Linked DNA regions of Caldimonas thermodepolymerans. The protein of the gene in region 1 binds, or shares a complex with, the protein of each later gene. Links are inferred from orthologs where the notes say so. Each region holds a gene or a part of one and is shown on either strand. Other genes may lie near its edges.

Region 1 (2,973 bases):
GATGGGGCGCCGCGCGTCGCGGGTGGCCACCACCACGTGTTCCAGCGTGTCGCGCGCCTGGCTTTCGGCGTCGACGATGATCATGTCCGGCTGGATCTGCGCCAGGCGGTCGGGCAGGAAGACGTCGGCCGGCAGCACCGCGACGACGTCGTAGCCGCCTTGCAGCAGGCCGATGCGCAGGCTGCGCGAGCGCTCGGCCTCCCATCCGGCTTCGACATCCGACGGGTCCGGATTGAGGGTCTCGGGCGCGACGATGACGATGCGCAAAGATGATGCAGGAGTCGGGGCCATGCCGGTGGGGGCAGCAACATCCAGGCCAGCGCGGCCAACGAAAACGCCGGCCTCGAGGGCCGGCGTCGTGCAGGGGGCAGGAGCGCGGTCAGGCCTGGCGGCGCGGGCCGGTGCCGCCCAGCGTGCGGCGGATCCAGTCCATCACCAGCAGGGTGCGCGGCGTCTGGGCGTGCTCGCGCTCGACCAGCACGCCGCTGGCCTGCAGGTAGGCGAGGAAACGTCGGACCGCGTCGCGGCCCAGCCCGCTGACACGCAGCAGCTGGCCGAGGGGAACAAAGCCTTGCGACATCTGGTGCAGCATCCGCTGGTAGGCGGTGCGCTGGTAGCTTGCCGGCAGCTCGGGCCAGCCAGAGAGCTTGTATTCCTTCATGGCTCCAACGACTCCGGGTGTTCGTGCACCTCGTGTAGTTATTCCATTCATGGGGACCCGCAGCCTACCGGGGGGCGGATCGCCTGCAAAGGGGAAACGGGCGTACTTTGGTACAAACCCTGGATTCGAGATGTGACAAAACGCTAGCTGCTGTCACATTAGGATGCAAATTCGCCCGGACTCTGAGCTGGCGCAGGAGAACGCGGTGCGGGTCCGCAGATCGCACCGGCGACCGTGCGTCCCGTCCGGGCACAGGGCGGGCGATACACTGCCGGGATGTTCGTCCTCGGTATCGAATCCTCCTGCGATGAAACCGGCGTTGCGCTCGTCAAGACGCAGGAGGCCGGCGTGCCGCGCCTGCTGGCACACGCGCTGCACAGCCAGATCGACATGCACCAGGCCTACGGCGGCGTGGTGCCGGAGCTCGCCTCGCGCGACCACATCCGCCGCGTGCTGCCGCTGACGCGCCAGGTGCTGGAACAGGCCGGCCATGCGCTGGCCGACATCGACGTCATCGCCTACACCCGAGGGCCGGGGCTGGGCGGGGCGCTGCTGGTCGGCGCCGGCGCGGCCTGTGCGCTGGCCGCCGCGCTGGGCAAGCCGGTGCTGGGCGTGCACCACCTGGAAGGGCACCTGCTGTCGCCCTTCCTGTCGGCCGATCCGCCCGAGTTCCCGTTCGTCGCGCTGCTGGTCTCGGGCGGCCACACCCAGCTGATGCGGGTCGACGGCGTGGCCGCGTACGAGCTGCTGGGCGAGACGGTCGACGACGCGGCCGGCGAGGCCTTCGACAAGTCGGCCAAGCTGCTCGGCCTGGGCTACCCGGGCGGCCCGCAGCTGTCGCGCCTGGCCGAGTTCGGCGACCCGACCGCATTCGACCTGCCGCGGCCGCTGCTGCACAGCGGCAACCTCGACTTCTCCTTCGCCGGGTTGAAGACCGCGGTGCTGACCCAGGTGCGCAAGCTCGGCACCAACGTCTGCGAGCAGGACCGCGCCAACCTGGCGGCAGCCACCCAGGCGGCCATCGTCGAGGTGCTGGTGAAGAAGTCGCTGGCGGCACTGAAGCAGACCGGGCTCAGGCGGCTGGTGGTCGCCGGCGGCGTCGGCGCCAACCGGCTGCTGCGCGAGCAGCTCGACCGTGCCTGCACACGCCGCGGCGTGCGCGTGCACTACCCGGAACTGGCGCTGTGCACCGACAACGGCGCGATGATCGCGCTGGCGGCCGCGATGCGGCTGCAGGCCGGCTGCAGCCAGGCGGTGCACGATTACGCCTTCGACGTGAAGCCGCGCTGGGACCTGGCCAGCGTGTCGGCCGCCGCCTCGGCCTGACCCCGTGATCGCGCGCATCGACCGGCCGGGCCGCTGGCGCAGGGGCATGGCGCGCCCCAGGCGCGACCCGGTCCTGGCCTGGCGCGTTGCCTCATCCAACATGACACCCTCCATGAGCTTCGTTCGTCACCTGTTCGTCCTGTGCGTCGGTCTGCTGCTGGCCTGCGCGGCCGGTGCGCAGCAACCCATTCGCCTCGCCCTGATCGAGGGGCTGTCGGGCAGCTTCGCCAACGCCGGCGAGGCAGTGCACCGCAACCTGGTGTGGGCCGCCGAGCGCGTCAACGCCCGCGGCGGCGTGAACCTGCCTGGCGGGCGCCGGCCGCTGGAGATCGTGCGTTTCGACAGCAAGGGCACGACCGAGGAGGCGCTGGCGATGTTCAAGTCGGCGATGGACCAGGGCATCGGTTTCGTGCTGCAGGGCAACAGCTCGGCCGTCGCTGCCGCGCTGATCGATGCGCTCAACAAGCACAACCAGCGCTCGCCGCAGCGCCGCGCGCTGTTCCTGAACTACTCGGCGGTGGAGCCGAGCCTGACCAACGAGCGCTGCAGCTTCTGGCACTTCCGCTTCGACGCCCATGCCGACATGCGCCTGGCCGCGCTGATGGACGTGCTGGCCGCCGACCGGACGGTCAGCAAGGTCTACCTGATCGGGCAGGACTACAGCTTCGGCCAGCATGTGGTGCGCAAGGCGCGCGAGATGCTGGCGCAGCGGCGCCCGGACCTGCAGGTGGTCGGCGAGGAACTGCACCCGATCGGCCGCATCAAGGACTTCCTGCCGTACGTGGCCAAGATCAAGGCCGCCGGCGCGCAGGCGGTGGTCACGGGCAACTGGGGCAACGACCTGACGCTGATGATCAAGGCCGCGCGCGAGGCCGGGCTGGACGCGAAGTTCTACACCTTTTACGGCAACGCGCTGGGCGCGCCGGCGGCGATCGGCGAGGCCGGGGTGGGGCGGGTGCTGGCGGTGGCCGAATGGCACCCGAACG
Region 2 (3,038 bases), 1.7 Mb from region 1 along the record:
GGCCCAGGGTCAGGAACAGCTGGCGCGCCATCGTGTTGTTGCTGAACTTGTTGATGTCGCGCACCACCTCGGCCAGCGTCGGCGAGGTGCTGACCGCCAGCGGCGCCAGCCCGGCCGGCGCGACGCCGTCGCGCACCGTGCCGCCCAGCCGCCCGCCCAGCTCGGCCCACAGCCCGGCGACCGCGCGCTGCGCGTGGGTGTCCGGCTCGACATAGGCCACCTGCCAGGTCATCTCGCCGCAAGCCGCGTTGTACGCGCCGTGGAAGGCCACCCGGCCGGGGTCGGCGAAGTCCGCCTTCAGGGCCGCGCGCCAGTCGCCGCAGGGCGCCATCAGGTCCAGCGGCACGGCCGGATCGACCGCCACGCCGGCCAGCGGCGGGTCGGCCACCACGCGCGCGATGCCGCGCGCCGCATCGGGCACGAAACCCAGCGCGAGCACGCGGTAGTTGACCAACAGGGCGTCGGGCTGCACGTTGTACGGGCGCAGCGGCTCGCCGTCGAACGCGCCGGGGTCGGCCGGCGGCACGCTGAAGGCGCTGCGGTCGAGCACGATGTCCCCGCGCACCTCGACGATGCCCAGCTGCCGCACGCGGCGCAGCAGCAGCCACAGGCGCTCGAGCACCAGGCGGGGGTCGCCCGAGCCCTTGATGTAGAGATTGCCCTGCAGCACGCCGTCCTGCACCGGGCCGTCGGCGTAGACCGGCGTGCTCCAGGTGTAGGCCGGGCCGAGCAGGTCCAGCGCCGCGTAGGTGGTGAGCAGCTTCATCAGCGAGGCCGGGTTGACGCTTGCGTCGACCCGGTGCGCCAGGCGCGGCGTGCGCCCGCCCACGTCCACCACCTGCACGGCGATCGCCTCGACCGGCACCCGCGCGCGCGCCAGCGCCGCCTGCACCGCGGGCGGCAGGTCCGCTGTCGCCGCCGCCGTCCCCACCGCGTGGCCGGCCAGGGCCACCATGCACAAGGCCCGGCAGCACCAGGCCCAGATCGAACGCATCCGCATGGGCTCATTATCCCGGCCCCGCCCGGCGGCGGCACCCGCGGGCGCATCCCCTGGCGCGGCCGTCGTCATCGCCCGGCCGCTAAACTGACTGACCTTGCACCAGACGACGACGCCGTGACCCGTTTTCCCACCCTGCTGGCCATCGAGACCGCGACCGAGAGCATGAACGTCGGCATCGCGGTCGACGGCCGCGTGCTGACCGAAGAAAGCCCGGGCGGCCCCCAGGCCTCGGCCCGGCTGCTGCCCGTGGTGCTGAACCTGCTGCAGGCCGCCGGCGGGCTGCGCGTGCAGGACCTGGACGCGATCGTCTTCGGCCGTGGGCCGGGCGCGTTCACCGGGCTGCGCACCGCCTGCGCCGTGACCCAGGGGCTGGCGCTGGGCGCCGGCAAGCCGGTGCTGCCGGTCGACACCCTGCTGGTGGTCGCCGAAGCGGCGCGCGCCGCCGACGCCGGGCAGGACGTCTGGGCCGTGCTCGACGCGCGCATGGACGAGATCTACGCCGCCCGCTACCGCCACGACGGAGGGGACTGGCACACGGTGACCCCGCCGGCGCTGTACAGCGCCGAGGCCCTGTCGCAGCGCCTGCGGCGCGACGGCGGCGACTGCGTGGCCGGCAACGCGCTGCAGGTGCATGCGCTGGAGGTCGGCACGATGGCCACGCTGCCGCATGCCGGCCCGCACGCCGCGGCGCTGCTCGAGCTGGGGCGCGCCGCCTGGCGACGCGGTGAGGCGGTCGACGCGGCGCTGGCGCTGCCGCTGTACATCCGCGACAAGGTCGCGCTGACCACCGCCGAGCGCGAGGCCCTCAAGCTCGCCAGGGAGGCCGCATGAACGCGGCGGTGCACCAGGACGAGCGCCGCCTCGTGCCGATGACGGTGGCCTCGCTCAACGAGGTGCTGCCGATCGAGCAGGCCGCCTACGAGTTCCCCTGGACGCGCGGCAACTTCATCGACTCGCTGCACGCCGGGTACGCGGCGCTGCTGCTGCGCGGCGCGGGCAACGAGCTGCTCGGCTATTTCCTCGCGATGTCCGGCGTCGACGAGATGCACCTGCTCAACCTCACCGTGGCCCCGGCCCACCAGGGGCGCGGCCATGCGCTGTACATGCTCGACGCGCTGCAGGCGCTGGCGCGCTCGCGCCATGCCGCGCAACTGTGGCTGGAGGTGCGCGTCAGCAACGCCCGCGCACGCCACCTCTACGAACGCTACGGCTTTCGCAACGTCGGCCTGCGCAAGGGGTACTATCCCGCGGCGCAGGGCCGCGAGGACGCCATCGTGATGAGCCTGAGCCTATGAGCTGGGACGAGCGCCAACTGGCCATGCTGCGGGAGATGGGCCTGACGGCCTGGACCCCGCGCGACGCCGCGCCGGCGGAGGACGCCTCGGCCGAGGCCGCCGCGCCCGAACCGCCGCCCGCGGCGCCTCCCGCGTACGCGGACGCGGAGCACGCGCCGCTTGGGGTCCAGGAAGACGGCTTCTCCTATGTCGGCGAACCCGGACCGGCCGCCCCCGAGCCGGGCCGCCGCCCCGCCGGCATCGGGCAGATGGACTGGCCCGCGCTGCGCGCCGCGGTGGCCGGCTGCACCGCCTGCAAGCTGTGCAGCAGCCGGCGCAACCCGGTGTTCGGCGTCGGCAACGAGCAGGCGCGGTGGATGATCGTCGGCGAAGCGCCCGGCGAGCAGGAGGACCGCAAGGGCGAGCCCTTCGTCGGCCCGGCCGGCAAGCTGCTCGACAACATGCTCGCCGCGATCGGGCTGACGCGCAGCGAGGCGCCGCCCGAGCGGCAGGTGTTCATCGCCAACGTGCTGAAGTGCCGCCCGCCGCAGAACCGCAACCCGCAGCCGGAAGAGATCGCGCAGTGCGAGCACTACCTGAAGCGCCAGATCGAGCTGGCGCAGCCGCGCATCATCCTCGCGATGGGACGCTTCGCGGTGCAGTCGCTGCTGCAGAGCCAGGACGCGATCGGCCGGCTGCGCGGCCGGGTGCACCGCTACCGCGACATCCCGGTGATCGTCACCTACCACCCGGCCTACCTGCTG
Region 3 (3,148 bases), 990 kb from region 1 along the record:
ATGCCGGTCATCATCGCGTCGACCAGCTGGTCCTGGTAGGCGGCGCTGCGCAGCTTGGCCTCTTCCTCCGGGTTCGAGATGAAGGCGGTCTCGACCAGGATGGAGGGGATGTCCGGGGCCTTGAGCACCGCGAAGCCGGCCTGCTCGACCTGCTTCTTGTGCAGCCGGCCGACCCGGCCGATCTGGCCGAGCACCTCGCTGCCGATGCGCAGGCTGTCGTTGATCTGCGCGGTGGTGGACATGTCCAGCAGCGCGCGCACCACGTGCTGGTCGGTGTGCTTGATGTTGACGCCGCCGACCAGGTCGGCCGCGTTCTCCTTGTTGGCGATCCAGCGTGCCGCGGTGCTGGTGGCGCCGCGCTCGGACAGCGCGTAGACCGAGGCGCCGCGCGCCTTGGGCGTGATGAAGGCGTCGGCGTGGATCGAGATGAACAGGTCGGCCTGCACCCGCCTGGCCTTCTGCACGCGCTGGTGCAGCGGCACGAAGAAGTCCGCGTCGCGGGTCATCATCGCGCGCATGTTGGGCTCGGCGTTGATGCGGTCGCGCAGCTTGCGCGCGATCGCCAGCACCACGTCCTTTTCCTTCAGGCCGCTCGGGCCGATCGCGCCCGGGTCCTCGCCGCCGTGGCCGGGGTCGAGCGCGACGATGATCAGGCGGTCGATCTTCTTCAGCGTGCCGGGGTCGACCTCGCTCTTGCGCGTGATCGGCGCAGCGGGCGCCGGGGTCGGCACCTCGGGCGCCGGCGCCGGGGCGGCGGCCACGGGCGGGGGGGCCGGGGCGCGCTCCATGCGATTGATGAAGTCGCCCAGGGCATCCTCCATCGCGGCGCGGGCCTGCTTCTCGGCCTGCTCCTTCTCGCGGATCAGCGCCAGCAGCGGGTCCGGCGGCACCAGCGGGTAGAGGTCGAACACCAGGCGGTGCTGGTAGTCGGCCACCGGCGCCAGCGTGAACACCTGCGGCGTGACGGCCTGCTTCAGGTCGATCACCAGGCGCACCACGCGCGGCTGGTTCTGGCCCACGCGCACGCCGGCGATGTGCGGGTCGTCGGGCTGCACCTTGCCGACGATGTCGCGCAGCGTCGGGCTCAGCTCCAGGCCGTCGATGTCGATCACGACCCGGTGCGGGTCGGCGATCACGAAGTGGCGCGCGGCCAGCTGGGTGTCGCTCTCGAGCGTGACGCGGGTGTAGTCGGTTGCGGGCCAGACGCGCACGGCCACGATGGTCGCGCCGTGGGCGATCCGGGGGGCGGTCAGCAGCAGCACCAGGCTGCCGGCGCCGTGCAGGAACGTGCGGCGCTTGAGCGTCGGCCTCGTCGTCATGGCAGCAACGCGGCTCCGGCGGGAGTCAGGGCAGTCAGGGTCACGTGGCGTTCGTCGCGGTCGCCCACCAGAAGTTCCATGCGCAGGTCCGGCGCCGGCAGCAGGTCGCCCACCTGTTCGGGCCATTCGGCCAGCTTCAGTCCCGGGCCGGCGAAGATGTCGCGCAGGCCCGCGTCTTCCCATTCGCGCGGGTCGTCGAAGCGGTAGAAGTCGAAGTGCCAGGCCTGCAGCGAGGGCAGTTCGTAAGGCTCCATCACCGCGTAGGTCGGGCTCTTGATGCGGCCGGTCGCGCCCAGCGCGCGCAGCAGGTGCCGCACGAAGGTGGTCTTGCCGGCCCCGAGCGCGCCGCGCAGCTCGATGAAGGCGTTGCGGATCTCCGGCCGGACGGCGAGCGCGCGCGCAAAGGCCGCGCAGTCGTCCTCGTCACGCCACTGCAGCTGCCGGGTTCCTAGAATCGGTGAATGCATCAATCCAAGGTCGTCGATCATGCGGCCCTGCTGGACGACATCCGCCAGTGGGCGCATGAGCTCGGATTCTCACAGATCGGGGTGTCGGGCGTCGACCTGCGCGAGGCAGAGCCCGGTCTGCTGGCATGGCTGGCCGCAGGGTTTCACGGCTCGATGGACTACATGGCGGCCCATGGCCTCAAGCGCGCGCGCCCCGCGGAGCTGGTGCCGGGCACCGTCAGCGTGATCACCGCGCGCATGGACTACCTGCCGCGCGGCACCCCGTCCGGCTGGCAGGCCGTCGAGCTCGCGCGCCTGCAGCGCCCCGGCGAGGCGGTGGTGTCGATCTACGCCCGCGGGCGCGACTACCACAAGGTGCTGCGCCAGCGCCTGCAGAAGCTGGCCGACCGCATCGCCGGGCGGCTCGGGCCGTTCGGTCACCGCGTGTTCACCGACTCGGCCCCCGTGCTGGAGGTGGAGCTGGCCAGCCGCAGCGGCCTCGGCTGGCGCGGCAAGCACACGCTGGCGCTGCACCGCGAGGCGGGTTCGATGTTCTTCCTCGGCGAGATCTACGTTGACCTCGCGCTGCCGGCCTCCGCAGCGACCACGGCCCACTGCGGCTCGTGCACGGCCTGCCTGCAGGCGTGCCCCACGCAGGCCATCGTCGCGCCGTACCGGCTGGATGCGAGGCGCTGCATCTCGTACCTGACCATCGAGCATGACGGGCCGATCCCGCCGGAGCTGCGCCCGCTGATCGGCAACCGCATCTACGGCTGCGACGACTGCCAGCTGGCCTGCCCGTGGAACAAGTACGCGCAGGTCGCGACGCTGCCCGACTTCGACGCCCGGCCGGCGCTCACCGGGCGCAGCCTGCTGGAGCTGTGGGCCTGGAGCGAGGCGGACTTCCTGCGCCACACCGAAGGCAGCGCGATCCGGCGCATCGGCTGGCGCCGCTGGCGGCGCAACCTCGCGGTGGCGCTGGGCAACGCGCTGCGCCATGAGCCGTCTGCGGCCATCGTGCAGGCCCTGCAGGCCGCCCGCGACGACGCCGACGCGCTGGTGCGCGAGCACGTCGAGTGGGCGCTCGCGCAGCGCGCGCAACCTCAGGCGAGCTGACGCAGCGCCGCGAGCCACAGCGGGATCGAGGCCATCCCGAGCAGCGTGGACACCGTGACCAGCCCGGCGACGTAGGGCCCGTTGCCGCCCATGCGCATCGCCAGCACGTAGGCGCTGGAGGCGGTGGGCAACGCGGCAAACGCGACCACCACCGGCTGCTGGGCCGGCGGCACGCGCAGCAGCTGCACCGCGGCCAGCGCCACCAGCGGCAGCAGCACGTGGCGGATGCCCAGCAGCCCGGCGGCCAGCCGCGGGCCGGCCCACAGC

What was found.
Region 2: the proteins of tsaD (region 1) and tsaB are in contact, whole or in part, in a solved structure (PDB 4WQ4), measured with the Escherichia coli proteins. The link is inferred for Caldimonas thermodepolymerans from one-to-one orthologs.
Region 3: the proteins of tsaD (region 1) and tsaE are in contact, whole or in part, in a crystal structure (PDB 6N9A), measured with the Thermotoga maritima proteins. The link is inferred for Caldimonas thermodepolymerans from one-to-one orthologs. Residues at the interface, in WP_004082750.1 of Thermotoga maritima: Cys10, Asp11, Arg49, His50, Leu82, Gly84, Gly135, Gly136, Glu154, Thr155, Leu156, Asp157, Asp158, Ser159, Glu162, Asp165, Lys166, Arg169, Leu170, Tyr175, Lys213, Thr214, Leu217, Tyr218, Gln221, Arg222, Asn324; in WP_004082108.1 of Thermotoga maritima: Leu37, Gly38, Lys46, Lys57, Val59, Lys60, Ser61, Thr63, Phe64, Thr65, Leu66, Met67, Val69, Pro71, Tyr82, Arg83, Leu84, Asp86, Asp88, Phe89, Asp93, Ile128, Asp130, Glu131, Arg134.

Annotation. Positions count from the first base shown.
Region 1 is NZ_CP064338.1:2,427,031-2,430,003, reverse strand. What follows is about bases 138-2,962. They hold tsaD (tRNA (adenosine(37)-N6)-threonylcarbamoyltransferase complex transferase subunit TsaD), read left to right. Parts: upstream 138-937; coding sequence 938-1,987; downstream 1,988-2,962. Other genes in these bases: IS481_RS11365 (branched-chain amino acid ABC transporter substrate-binding protein), read left to right, coding at 2,100-2,962; IS481_RS11375 (hypothetical protein), read right to left, coding at 380-661; IS481_RS11380 (ANTAR domain-containing response regulator), read right to left, coding at 138-291. In the rest of the region: more of IS481_RS11380, read right to left, coding at 1-137; more of IS481_RS11365, read left to right, coding at 2,963-2,973.
Region 2 is NZ_CP064338.1:678,223-681,260, reverse strand. What follows is about bases 83-2,972. They hold tsaB (tRNA (adenosine(37)-N6)-threonylcarbamoyltransferase complex dimerization subunit type 1 TsaB), read left to right. Parts: upstream 83-1,114; coding sequence 1,115-1,831; downstream 1,832-2,972. Other genes in these bases: IS481_RS03315 (uracil-DNA glycosylase), read left to right, coding at 2,292-2,972; rimI (ribosomal protein S18-alanine N-acetyltransferase), read left to right, coding at 1,828-2,295; dacB (D-alanyl-D-alanine carboxypeptidase/D-alanyl-D-alanine endopeptidase), read right to left, coding at 83-1,000. Outside these bases: more of dacB, read right to left, coding at 1-82; more of IS481_RS03315, read left to right, coding at 2,973-3,038. UniProt on the Escherichia coli protein: Required for the formation of a threonylcarbamoyl group on adenosine at position 37 (t(6)A37) in tRNAs that read codons beginning with adenine.
Region 3 is NZ_CP064338.1:1,432,450-1,435,597, forward strand. The notes cover bases 62-3,061. They hold tsaE (tRNA (adenosine(37)-N6)-threonylcarbamoyltransferase complex ATPase subunit type 1 TsaE), read right to left. Parts: upstream 1,808-3,061; coding sequence 1,316-1,807; downstream 62-1,315. Other genes in these bases: IS481_RS06860 (N-acetylmuramoyl-L-alanine amidase), read right to left, coding at 62-1,319; queG (tRNA epoxyqueuosine(34) reductase QueG), read left to right, coding at 1,781-2,881; IS481_RS06875 (AEC family transporter), read right to left, coding at 2,869-3,061. In the rest of the region: more of IS481_RS06860, read right to left, coding at 1-61; more of IS481_RS06875, read right to left, coding at 3,062-3,148. UniProt on the Escherichia coli protein: Required for the formation of a threonylcarbamoyl group on adenosine at position 37 (t(6)A37) in tRNAs that read codons beginning with adenine.